Regions from separate parts of the Virgibacillus sp. 6R genome, predicted to be linked through region 1. Evidence: a T-box and tRNA genes for the amino acid it is inferred to sense, from the RefSeq annotation. Region 1 holds a T-box; the other holds one or more tRNA genes.
The links. The T-box of region 1 lies ahead of BKP57_RS01670 (valine--tRNA ligase). A T-box ahead of a tRNA ligase gene usually reads a tRNA of that ligase, here a tRNA-Val.
Positions count from the first base shown of each region.

Region 2: it has a tRNA-Val gene. The T-box ahead of BKP57_RS01670 (valine--tRNA ligase) is inferred to sense a tRNA for this amino acid. The anticodon was not compared.

Region 1 covers NZ_CP017762.1:342,583-349,057, reverse strand. The annotation lists gene hemL (glutamate-1-semialdehyde 2,1-aminomutase) at 1-147, shown strand, start outside; gene BKP57_RS01690 (hypothetical protein) at 238-420, shown strand; gene BKP57_RS01685 (LysM peptidoglycan-binding domain-containing protein) at 885-2,141, shown strand; gene BKP57_RS01680 (protein kinase family protein) at 2,412-3,428, shown strand; gene BKP57_RS01675 (hypothetical protein) at 3,425-3,613, opposite strand; T-box leader at 3,833-4,139, shown strand; gene BKP57_RS01670 (valine--tRNA ligase) at 4,211-6,475, shown strand, end outside.
Region 2 covers NZ_CP017762.1:1,119,683-1,126,157, forward strand. The annotation lists gene BKP57_RS05055 (ISL3 family transposase) at 34-1,212, opposite strand; tRNA gene BKP57_RS05060 (tRNA-Leu) at 1,435-1,519, opposite strand; tRNA gene BKP57_RS05065 (tRNA-Cys) at 1,521-1,594, opposite strand; tRNA gene BKP57_RS05070 (tRNA-Gly) at 1,609-1,683, opposite strand; tRNA gene BKP57_RS05075 (tRNA-Gln) at 1,688-1,762, opposite strand; tRNA gene BKP57_RS05080 (tRNA-His) at 1,775-1,847, opposite strand; tRNA gene BKP57_RS05085 (tRNA-Trp) at 1,858-1,931, opposite strand; tRNA gene BKP57_RS05090 (tRNA-Tyr) at 1,944-2,028, opposite strand; tRNA gene BKP57_RS05095 (tRNA-Phe) at 2,047-2,122, opposite strand; tRNA gene BKP57_RS05100 (tRNA-Asp) at 2,160-2,236, opposite strand; tRNA gene BKP57_RS05105 (tRNA-Met) at 2,261-2,337, opposite strand; tRNA gene BKP57_RS05110 (tRNA-Val) at 2,420-2,495, opposite strand; tRNA gene BKP57_RS05115 (tRNA-Glu) at 2,501-2,575, opposite strand; tRNA gene BKP57_RS05120 (tRNA-Ser) at 2,597-2,688, opposite strand; tRNA gene BKP57_RS05125 (tRNA-Asn) at 2,691-2,765, opposite strand; rRNA gene rrf (5S ribosomal RNA) at 2,789-2,904, opposite strand; rRNA gene BKP57_RS05135 (23S ribosomal RNA) at 3,060-5,977, opposite strand; rRNA gene BKP57_RS05140 (16S ribosomal RNA) at 6,395-6,475, opposite strand, start outside.

The sequences.
Region 1 (6,475 bases):
GCCCAATACTACCGAGCAATGATCGAACAAGGAGTATTTCTTCCACCTTCTCAATTTGAAGGTCTATTTCTATCCACTGCTCATACAGATAAAGATATTGAGCACACCATTAAAGCCATTCATACTGCTTTTGCGTCAATCAAGTAAAGCTTTATTCAGTGGGGCTTCCCCTTATAATTAGCGGCTCAAAGGTTAAGACCTCAGACAAAAGGGAAAAACTATTTTTATGTGCAATTGATGGCTAACGTAGCTTTCTTTGATCTTGAAAAAGAAGGATTCTTTTCTGTGGTTACACCTACTGGGATCAACGTATTACCTGCCCGAGCGATCGGGAATTTAGGTGGCGCATCCTCCCAAATAGACTTTTCTGTACCGTCTTTAATTTTTGAAGTGATTTGGTTTTCGGCACCTCAAAACTAGATAAAATAAGAAACAAGACCTCTGCTAGCTTAAATATTTTTGTTTTGGAGAGATTAACCTGGATCAAATCTTTCGAAACATCAATGTTTAGCCAGGGGTTTTTGTTGTATAGGAAACTATAAAATGAGGTGCTTGGGGATAACGAAATAACCGACTAGTTACGTCCGGCGCATGAGCCCAGCAACGATGCGACTTTAGAAATGCGCCCTACAGATAAGTTATCATCGGTTCGTCGCCTCACCGTGATTCCTTTATCTTTAGTTGATTCGTTCCATTCGCTACGTTGCTAAACGGGCGCCCCGCGCCTTTGTTCTTGTGTTAAAAGGTTTGTAAAATCACATAGCATTTCTTCAACCTTCGTGGAACTCAAGTCTCTCCGATTGTAATATCTGAAAGGAGTCGTTCATATAGTTGAATAAGGCATATCATCATATATGAACTATATGATGGAGAGGAGGAGAACCATGACAAATAAGGAGTCCGTATTTCAGTTTGAACTGAATGAAACGCTCTACTTTGAAAAAGGACAGGAAGTGAATGAAATGAGAGGGGTTTCTTTGGAACCAGATATCTCTATTCATTCATTTCACGATTATATTTCGATTCGAGGAGTTATTGAGTTAAAAGGAGAGTATGAAAAGAGCAGTCACAACGATTTTTACAGTGATTTAGAATTAAATGAGATGGCTTCAAAACGATATGTTGAAGTAGTTGAAGAAGAAAACGAAGATGGCTTATGTATATTCTCCCACCGCTTTCCAGTAGAAATCTCTGTACCTGCAAACCGTATAGCAGATTTAAACGATATAAGCGTTTATATTCAAACCTTTGATTATGAAATCCCCGACCCAACATTATTCCGCTTATATTCTACAATAGAAATCCATGGTATCCAACAGGAAGAGCGTATGGTTCCAACTGAGCAACAGGAAGTGGATGAGGAACAATCGGAGGACGAATTCGATGTTGCAACAGCAGAAGCGGACAGTGATTTCCGTGAAGAAAACGTGGATCATTTTCAGTTTGAACTTCAACAGTCGGAGTTAGATCATAAAAGTGAAGAGATAGAAGATAATCAGTCATTGCCATTTCTCGATGATCCGAATCAGGAAGTACTGGATGAGGAGCGATTGGAAGTAAGCGAGGAAACAGAAAAAGTACTGGATGAGGAACAATTGGAAGTAAGCAAAGAAACAGAAAAAACACTAAGAGTAGAAGAAATAAATAAGGCGGAAGATCAGGAGGAGTTGGCAGAGGGACCTGCATCCACAGAGGATACCAATGAGGAAATAGATGAAACTGGAAGATGGAAGTATAAAGAAACAAAAACATTAAAGGAATTTTTTGGCACAGAGGCTAAGGAAAACGATGATTTGGATGAAGAAGAAATGGAAGAGGATGAAGATTATGAATGGACAGAGGAGGAATATGAGCAGGAGGACGCTGAGACTTCCCCTGAAGTAAATCAAAATAGTGATGATCGGCGTAATCATGAAGGTGTTAAGGATGTTAGCTATTTAGCTGATATGTTTAGTGGTAAAGAAGAAAATAGCTATACAAGTATGCGCTTATGTATCGTACAGGAACAGGATACGATTGACTCGATTGCGGAAAGGTATCAAGTTTCAGCATTACAATTAATTAAACAGAATCGTTTAGATGACGATTATGATGTTACAGAAGGACAATTACTATACATTCCGCAAAAGAAGAAACAATGACTTTAAAGATAATGAAGTATTCCTACAGGGTGCCTTTCAACCTCGAAAAAAATCGGTTGTGGCCCCTAATTGCTTCCTTTAGCAATGAACATGAGGATGATCGTTCAAAAAAACTAGTAATTATATAACGTATGTTCGCCTTAGTGGCAAGCTTGTTTAGCCCTAAATACGGAATGATGATGATTATTGAAACGATAAATTATTAATTACTAGGACACGGAAAAGTTTTTTTAAACTATTTGTTTGTTTTTAAGCTAGGTGGTGAGGGAAATGGATACCTTAAAAGCAGTATTGCAGGCTTATTCTATTCAGCCGTTTTACATAGAAAAACAGACGGAGCATCTTTATAAGGTGCAAGACCACTACCAACAATATGCACTAAAACAAAGCAGGTTAACGCAAGAAACAGTCGGGATGTGGGAACAGGTCTATAACATAGCTTATACTGATTTTCTTTCTTTGGTTCTACCAGTTTATTTAACCAAACAGGGAAAACTGTATGAAGTACAAGGGGATTCCATTTATTATGTGACACCATGGAAAGGAAATTCGCTAACCGAGTTAGACCAGCCAACGATAGAAAAGTTATTTCAAAGTATTGGGAGGATGCACGCAAAAACAAAACAGCAGCAAATGGTGGAAAGTGCCCAATTAAAACGTACTTTTCAGCATTATAAACAGCATTGCAAGCAATTGCAACAGGAATTGTTGGCTGCGGTTGAGCAGTATGAAAAAAATCGCTTTATGTCTCCATTTGAATTACTTGTTTGTACGCAGTTTAAAGAATTGGATTATAGTTTAAAAGAAACTGAACGAAGAATTGAACAGTTACTGTATGAGCAAGAAGAAAACAGTACTTGGTATTATAGCCTTTGCCACAAAAATATAACTACATCCCATACGTTAACTCATCAAGCACAGCTCTATTTGATTAACTGGGAAAAGGCAAGTTTTGACTATTCTATTTTTGATTTGGTAACTTTTTTTCAACAAGAAACAAGTGAATATGATGCTCCAATTGATTTGTTCATGCACGGATTCGATAAATATATGGATGAGAACGAACTGACCAAGAAAGAATTGTATTTGCTCGTCATTCAATTATTGGATCCTCAAGCCTATCTAGCTTGTGTTACAGCACATAAGGAGACAAAAGCAACAATGATCGAGCAAATTATTCATCTACAGCATATATTTCGGCGTATATTATTTGGACTGCATTTTTCTGCCTATGTGGATCAAACTTATGATACGATTGATTTGGAGGATCTGGATGATACGGACTAAATCCATTCCAAATAAAACGCGATAAAAACGCCAACAAGAATTCCAAGAAGAAAAACATCAAAGGTGGTTGGGAAAAACAAGGTGCGAATTAATTGAAAAATCAATACTGGTAATGTGCATCTTTCAATTACGATAATACAATTTCTTGCCCATGGCGGCAGCCGATAGCGGTAATATCTTGCCACTTACAACCTCTCCCTTTCACAAGAATGTTCGTTTTTACTATACTATATGTATAAATGGATGCTTTTGGTGCAAACCTTATGTTATAAAGTCCAGATGAGCGATAAATATAGCATGGCTTGCTAATCATTGAATTTTGCACATAATAAAAGGAAAAAGTTGACGGGACCACGGATTATATATAAAATAAAGCTATTCCAATTGATATTCAATCCAATATAAAAAATGTAAAGAGTGGGAAGAGTACAGGGTAATTGTTATGCAGAGATGGAAATCATTGGCTGAAAGTTTCCTTGATGGATTATGCTGGAAGGTCGCCCATGAACAGCTCCTTTGAACCAAAAGCAGTAAGAAGATTGCTTTTAGTAGAGGGAAGCCGGTCGATGTACCGTTATCAGACTAAATGAAGTGTGTATACTTATTTGCTTCTAGAAGCATGTCCTTTTGAAGATGGATTTTATAGTATTGTCAAATAACGTATACAAATAAAGGTGGTACCACGGAAAGCATACCCTTTTCGTCCTTTTTTAGGGCGGAGAGGGTTTTTAATTTGTTAAAAGGAAAATGCTTGAACGAATGAGAATAAGGAGGAATATGTGATGCATGAACAAGAATCGAAGCCTTCGCTTTCTGCTAAGTATAATCCACAGGAAGTAGAAAAGGGCCGCTATCAATTTTGGTTGGAAGGGGATTATTTTAAAGCTCAGAATGACCCGGAAAAGGAACCCTATTCCATTGTAATTCCACCCCCAAATGTAACGGGTCGTTTACATTTAGGTCATGCTTGGGATACGACAATGCAGGATACGATCTCGAGAATGAAACGCATGCAGGGATATGATGTGTTATGGCTTCCTGGTATGGATCATGCCGGTATTGCTACGCAAGCAAAAGTCGAAGCAAAATTGAAAGAGCAGGGTACTAACCGTTATGAGCTAGGAAGAGAAAGGTTTCTTGAAAAAGCATGGGAATGGAAAGAAGAGTACGCAAGCTTTATTCGTTCCCAGTGGGAAAAATTGGGGCTTAGCTTAGATTATTCACGGGAACGATTCACTCTTGATGAAGGGCTATCTGACGCGGTAAAAGAAGTATTTGTTAAATTATATGAACAAGGTTTAATTTATCGTGGGGAATATATTATCAATTGGGACCCAGAAACAAAAACAGCTCTATCAGATATAGAAGTAATTTATGAGGAAGTGCAAGGGAAATTTTACCACATGCGCTATCCGCTTAAAGATAGTGACGAGACAATTGAAATTGCGACAACTCGTCCAGAGACGATGTTAGGAGATACGGCAATTGCTGTTCATCCAGATGATGAACGATATGCGCATTTAATAGGAAAAAAAGCAATTCTGCCAATCATCGGTCGTGAACTACCAATCGTTGCGGATGAATATGTAGATATGGAGTTTGGTTCCGGGGCTGTAAAGATTACCCCTGCGCATGACCCGAACGATTTTGAAGTTGGTAATAGACACAGCTTAGAACGGGTTTTGGTTATGCATGAGGACGGAACAATGAACGAAAACGCAGGGGTTTATGAAGGTCTAGATCGGTTTGCGTGCCGAAAACAAATTGTTGATGATTTAAAAGCGCAAGGTGTACTCTTTAAGATAGAAGATCATGTTCATCAAGTTGGCCACTCGGAAAGAAGCGGCGCTGTAGTTGAGCCATATCTATCTACCCAATGGTTTGTGAAAATGAAGCCACTTGCAGACGCTGCGATTGATTTGCAAGCATCTGAAGACAAGGTAAACTTTGTTCCTCAACGTTTTGAAAGAACGTATTTAAATTGGATGGAAAATATTCGTGATTGGTGTATTTCTCGTCAGTTATGGTGGGGGCACCGAATTCCGGCTTGGTATCATAAGCAAACGAATGAAATTTATGTTGGCAAAGAAGCGCCAGAGGACATCGAAAATTGGGAGCAAGATGAAGATGTGTTAGATACGTGGTTCTCGTCAGCTTTATGGCCATTTTCAACGATGGGATGGCCAGATCCGGAGGCGGAAGATTATCAGCGTTATTTTCCAACTGGAGTGCTCGTAACGGGTTATGATATCATTTTCTTCTGGGTTTCACGAATGATTTTCCAATCCAAACATTTTACCAATCAAAAACCATTTGACGATGTATTAATACATGGATTGATTCGTGATGCCGAAGGAAGGAAAATGAGCAAATCGTTAGGAAATGGCGTTGACCCAATGGATGTGATTGATAAATATGGTGCGGATTCGTTACGCTATTTTCTACTCACCGGTTCAACCCCAGGGCAAGATTTACGCTTTTATTGGGAAAAGGTGGAAGCGACTTGGAATTTTGCCAATAAAGTGTGGAATGCATCTCGCTTCTCGTTAATGAACTTAGAAGGCTTTTCCTATGAAGATATCGACTTGACAGGAAAGAAGTCACTTGCCGACAAATGGATCTTAACTCGCTTAAATGAGACGATTGAGCATGTAACAAGAAATAATGATAAATATGAATTTGGCGAAGCAGGGCGTCATTTGTATAACTTTATTTGGGATGAACTATGCGACTGGTATATTGAAATGGCTAAGCTACCGTTATATGGAGACGATGAGGCGGAAAAACAAACCACTCGTTCTGTGCTCGTTTATGTCCTAGATCAAACAATGCGTATGCTTCATCCATTTATGCCGTTCATTACTGAAGAAATATGGCAGCAGTTACCGCATCAAGGAGAGTCCATTACGGTGGCAAAATGGCCGGAACAAAGACCTGAATTTCATGATGAACAGGCAGCAAGTGAAATGAAACGACTTGTAGCAATTATCAAAGCTGTCCGCAATATCCGTGCAGAAGTAGATACGCCGATGTCCAAGCAAGTGAAA
Region 2 (6,475 bases), 780 kb from region 1:
AGATCTCTTTTTAACTGATTTTAAATTAATTCGTTAACCTCTTGTTGCCAGTATTTTATTCTTCAATCTTGAAAAATTTTTAATTCCATAGGACTTACGTTTTAACACCTTTATCTTATTGTTTGTCCCTTCTATGTATCCATTGTTAAAAGGGGGATACATCAATGATGGAAGGATTTCTGTTTTCCATCGCTGAAACGTATAATAAACGCGTTGAAATGAATCCATACCTGATTCTTTTAATGTCTGCATACATGCTTCTAATCCAGCTTTAGCTGTATCTTTATCGCTTTCCTTAAACCATTGATCTAACTTATTCTTAAGTTCATATGCTTTTTGTAATCTGGGATCAATATCAAGAAGCTTTTGTACCTTTTCTGACTCTTCTTCATCCAGTTTATATACCGATTTCCATAACAGTTTTTTACTACGTTTCATCTGGATACGTGGCTTTTTATCCAAATCCCTCTGAACTTCTCGGCGTACTTCATCCAGTGCCCAATATACTTGCCTCATATAGTGAAATCGATCGGCAATAATCAATGGATTGCCTAATGCTTTTTGTACAGCTTGTTTAAAGGATTTTGACAAATCCATAACAACTATTTGGACTTTACTCGTATCACGGGATTGTAAATACTCTTTTATGGTATCTACTTTTCTGTCCGGTAAAATATCGATGATTTCTTTGTTCTCCACATCTGCAATGACTGTTTGAAACCTCTCTCCTCCTGCATCTCCTTTAAACTCATCAATAGCTATAGCACGTGGTAGAACCTTCTTTGTTTGCAGGGGATGACGATCAAACAAACGGATTAATCGATTCGTTGTCATACCAGATAAACGGGCTGCATCCGTAAATGAACCGATTGCCGAGTAAGTTCGTGCGCTCATTTGTAACGAATTGGTGCACCTTTGATACCGATCCACCATTTGTAAATGTTCATAAAAGGTATGGTGGCAATGGGTACATAGATATCTTCTTTTTCGCAGAGAAATTTTCACGGATGTATGGGATAGATTTGGCCCTTGAATCAACTGTTTTCGGTAGCTGTGCACTCGCTTTGTTTTCGCTTTACAGGATGGACATGTTTGCTTTTTAACCTTCGTATAAAGCTCTACCAACCATGTCGCGGGTTCTTCTTTTATATCCCATACTTCTACTTGTTTATCTTTTATCCCCAATAAATCTATGATAAGATGATATTGCACTCTTTCCCTCTCCTTTACCTTTTGTGTCTGCAACTCAAGGTTATCAAAAGAGAGGGGAGTGAGTGTATTTTTTTGCATCTTTCTGTGCATTGGCACAATAAGGAGTACCACCACATTTAGTATAGAGCCCTAAATTTCGCACGTTCTACGTTAAATACAACGCAAAAGACGACATCCTAACGAATAAATTCCGTTAGAACGTCGTCATATCAACGTTAATGATACCGGTGGTCGGGGTCGAACCGACACTCCCAAAAAGGGAACGGGATTTTGAGTCCCGCGCGTCTGCCAATTCCGCCACACCGGCATGGAGGCGGTAACCGGATTTGAACCGGTGATAAAGGTTTTGCAGACCTCTGCCTTACCACTTGGCTATACCGCCATTAAATATAAAATTGGAGCGGAAGACGGGATTCGAACCCGCGACCCCCACCTTGGCAAGGTGGTGTTCTACCACTGAACTACTTCCGCTTAATGGCTGGGCCACTAGGATTCGAACCTAGGGTACACGGGATCAAAACCCGATGCCTTACCGCTTGGCTATGGCCCAATATACAAAAAGGGCGACCGGTGGGGATCGAACCCACGTATGCCGGAGCCACAATCCGGTGCGTTAACCACTTCGCCACGGCCGCCATATTTATTTGGCAGGGGTAGTAGGAATCGAACCCACATCAAAGGTTTTGGAGACCTTCGTTTTACCATTAAACTATACCCCTATATGCAAAAAATGGTGGAGGGGGAGAGATTCGAACTCCCGAACCCTGAGGGAGCGGATTTACAGTCCGCCGCGTTTAGCCACTTCGCTACCCCTCCACTATGTTGAAACAAAAATGGTGGCTCGAGACGGAATCGAACCGCCGACACAGGGATTTTCAGTCCCTTGCTCTACCGACTGAGCTATCGAGCCATTTGTTTTATGTATAAAAGTCAAACTCATTTTAAAGTGGCGGTCCGGACGGGACTCGAACCCGCGACCTCCTGCGTGACAGGCAGGCATTCTAACCAACTGAACTACCGGACCAAAACATCTATCTTATAATAATATTGGTTGCGGGGGCAGGATTTGAACCTACGACCTTTGGGTTATGAGCCCAACGAGCTACCAGACTGCTCCACCCCGCGATATAATTATATCCACTAAACCGCCTATAAGACAGTATATAAGATACAAAATGAATTTTCAAGCGTTTTAGACTATTCGTACTGGTGGAGGATGCAGGGCTCGAACCTGCGACCCCTTGCTTGTAAGGCAAGTGCTCTCCCAGCTGAGCTAATCCTCCTGAAATGGTGACCCGTACGGGATTCGAACCCGTGTTACCGCCGTGAAAGGGCGGTGTCTTAACCGCTTGACCAACGGGCCAATATGAAATTTATATGATAGTGGCGGAGAGCGAGGGATTCGAACCCTCGAGGCCGCGGTAACGGCCTACACGATTTCCAATCGTGCTCCTTCGGCCACTCGGACAGCTCTCCATTGGCTCCACAGGTAGGATTCGAACCTACGACCGATCGGTTAACAGCCGATTGCTCTACCACTGAGCTACTGTGGAATGATACCAATTAGAATTACAATGCCTGGCGGCGTCCTACTCTTGCAGGGGCAAAGCCCCAACTACCATCGGCGCTGGAGAGCTTAACTTCTGTGTTCGGCATGGGAACAGGTGTGACCTCTCCGCCATTACTACCAGACAAAGTTTCTGTCGTTGTGTGCTAAAAAATAGGCACAAATCTTATTATAAGCGTTTTCGAGAAAAAATCAAGGTTTTTGTTGAAAAAAATCGATTCCTGATTTATACCTCAAAAACTAAATAAGAGATCATCCAACGATTCATCTTCCAAAATGGTTAGTTAAGTCCTCGATCGATTAGTATCCGTCAGCTACACGTGTCACCACGCTTCCACCTCGGACCTATCAACCTCATCATCTCTGAGGGATCTTACTCACTTTTAGTGATGGGAAGTCTCATCTTGAGGGGGGCTTCATGCTTAGATGCTTTCAGCACTTATCCCTGCCACACGTAGCTACCCAGCTATGCTCCTGGCGGAACAACTGGTACACCAGCGGTGTGTCCATCCCGGTCCTCTCGTACTAAGGACAGCTCCTCTCAAACCTCCTGCGCCCACGACGGATAGGGACCGAACTGTCTCACGACGTTCTGAACCCAGCTCGCGTACCGCTTTAATGGGCGAACAGCCCAACCCTTGGGACCGACTACAGCCCCAGGATGCGATGAGCCGACATCGAGGTGCCAAACCTCCCCGTCGATGTGAACTCTTGGGGGAGATAAGCCTGTTATCCCCGGGGTAGCTTTTATCCGTTGAGCGATGGCCCTTCCATGCGGAACCACCGGATCACTAAGCCCGACTTTCGTCCCTGCTCGACTTGTAGGTCTCGCAGTCAAGCTCCCTTCTGCCTTTACACTCTGCGAATGATTTCCAACCATTCTGAGGGAACCTTTGGGCGCCTCCGTTACCTTTTGGGAGGCGACCGCCCCAGTCAAACTGCCCGCCTGACACTGTCTCCGGACCGGATCACGGCCCTGGGTTAGAAGGTTCGTACAGCCAGGGTGGTATCCCACGGTTGCCTCCACGTAAGCTAGCGCTCACGCTTCGATGGCTCCCACCTATCCTGTACAAGCTGTACCAACATTCAATATCAGGCTACAGTAAAGCTCCACGGGGTCTTTCCGTCCTGTCGCGGGTAATGCGCATCTTCACGCATAGTATAATTTCACCGGGTCTCTCGTTGAGACAGTGCCCAAGTCGTTGCACCTTTCGTGCGGGTCGGAACTTACCCGACAAGGAATTTCGCTACCTTAGGACCGTTATAGTTACGGCCGCCGTTTACTGGGGCTTCGGTTCTACGCTTCGTGCCGAAGCACTAACGTTTCCCCTTAACCTTCCAGCACCGGGCAGGTGTCAGCCCCTATACTTCGCCTTTCGGCTTCGCAGAGACCTGTGTTTTTGCTAAACAGTCGCTTGGGCCTATTCACTGCGGCTCCTCCTTAAAGGAGCACCCCTTCTCCCGAAGTTACGGGGTCATTTTGCCGAGTTCCTTAACGAGAGTTCTCCCGCTCACCTTAGGATTCTCTCCTCGCCTACCTGTGTCGGTTTGCGGTACGGGCACCTATGAACTTACTAGAGGCTTTTCTTGGCAGTGTGAAATCCGGAACTTCGGTACTCTATTTCCCTCCCCGTCACAGCTTGAAATTATCGGACGGATTTGCCTATCCGACTTTCTCACTGCTTGGGCGCACACATCCATCCGTGCGCATTCCTTATCCTACTGCGTCCCCCCATCGTTCAAACGTTCATGAGGTGGTACAGGAATATCTACCTGTTGTCCATCGCCTACGCCTTTCGGCCTCGGCTTAGGTCCCGACTAACCCTGAGAGGACGAGCCTTCCTCAGGAAACCTTAGGCATTCGGTGAAAGAGATTCTCACTCTTTTTTCGCTACTCATACCGGCATTCTCACTTCAAAGCGCTCCACCAGTCCTCACGATCTGACTTCACTGCACTTTGAACGCTCTCCTACCATTGTTCGTAGAACAATCCGCAGCTTCGGTGATACGTTTAGCCCCGGTACATTTTCGGCGCAGAGTCACTCGACCAGTGAGCTATTACGCACTCTTTAAATGGTGGCTGCTTCTAAGCCAACATCCTGGTTGTCTGGGCAACTCCACATCCTTTTCCACTTAACGTATACTTTGGGACCTTAGCTGGCGGTCTGGGCTGTTTCCCTTTCGACTATGAACCTTATCACCCATAGTCTGACTCCCAAGGATAAGTAGCTGGCATTCGGAGTTTGACTGAATTCGGTAACCCGATGAGGGCCCCTAGTTCAATCAGTGCTCTACCTCCAGTACTCTTTCCTTGAGGCTAGCCCTAAAGCTATTTCGGAGAGAACCAGCTATCTCCGTGTTCGATTGGCATTTCACCCCTACCCACACCTCATCCCCGCATTTTTCAACATACGTGGGTTCGGGCCTCCAGTCAGTGTTACCTGACCTTCACCCTGGACATGGGTAGATCACACGGTTTCGGGTCTACGACCGCATACTATATCGCCCTATTCAGACTCGCTTTCGCTGCGGCTCCGTGTCTTCCACTTAACCTTGCATACGATCGTAACTCGCCGGTCCATTCTACAAAAGGTACGCCGTCACCCATTAACGGGCTTCGACTACTTGTAGGCACACGGTTTCAGGTTCTCTTTCACTCCCCTCCCGGGGTGCTTTTCACCTTTCCCTCACGGTACTGGTTCACTATCGGTCACTAGGGAGTATTTAGCCTTGGGAGATGGTCCTCCCGGATTCCGACGGAATTCCTCGTGTTCCGCCGTACTCAGGATACACTCCGGAGGAGATTCCTTTTCGATTACAGGGCTGTTACCTTCTTTGGCGGATCTTTCCAGATCGCTTCATCTAAAGAATCTCTTGATAACTCCTATGGAGTGTCCTACAACCCCAGAAGGCAAGCCTTCTGGTTTGGGCTGTTTCCGTTTCGCTCGCCGCTACTTGGGAAATCGCATTTGCTTTCTCTTCCTCCGGGTACTGAGATGTTTCAGTTCCCCGGGTATGCCTCTTCTATCCTATGAATTCAGATAAAAGTACTACTCCATTACGAGCAGTGGGTTCCCCCATTCGGAAATTCCCGGATCGACGTCTACTTACGACTCCCCGGGACATATCGGTGTTAGTCCCGTCCTTCTTCGGCTCCTAGTGCCAAGGCATCCACCGTGCGCCCTTATTCACTTAACTAACTTTCTATTTATGAATAAGCATATTACTTTTCAGCTTTTGGTTTTCTAGCTTCAGCTCATAGCAATAGCATGACTTCCTTCCTCTCCATACGATAAGTCAACATCGATTCACTTGCGTTCACCGTGTTCCTTTATCTCCTTCGAGTCAGTCCAGTCTGTACATCGCTACACATTCGCTTCCGCTTTTAGTTTGATGTCGTTGTTACTCTTATTTAGTTTTCAAGGTACAAAGTTTCTACAGGATGTCGTGACTTCTGTGTTCGTCACAGGACGTGACGGATTTTAACAGAAAATCCTTTTATCCTTGAGAGGTATAATTTACTCTCTCAAAACTGAACCAAACAACCAAGTATGTCTTCCGCATAGTCTAGCTTCAACGTTCAAACAACGCCAAAGCTTCCTATCTATTCCTTAGAAAGGAGGTGATCCAGCCGCACCTTCCGATACGGCTACCTTGTTACGACTTCACCCCAATCATTGGTCCCACCTTCGGCGG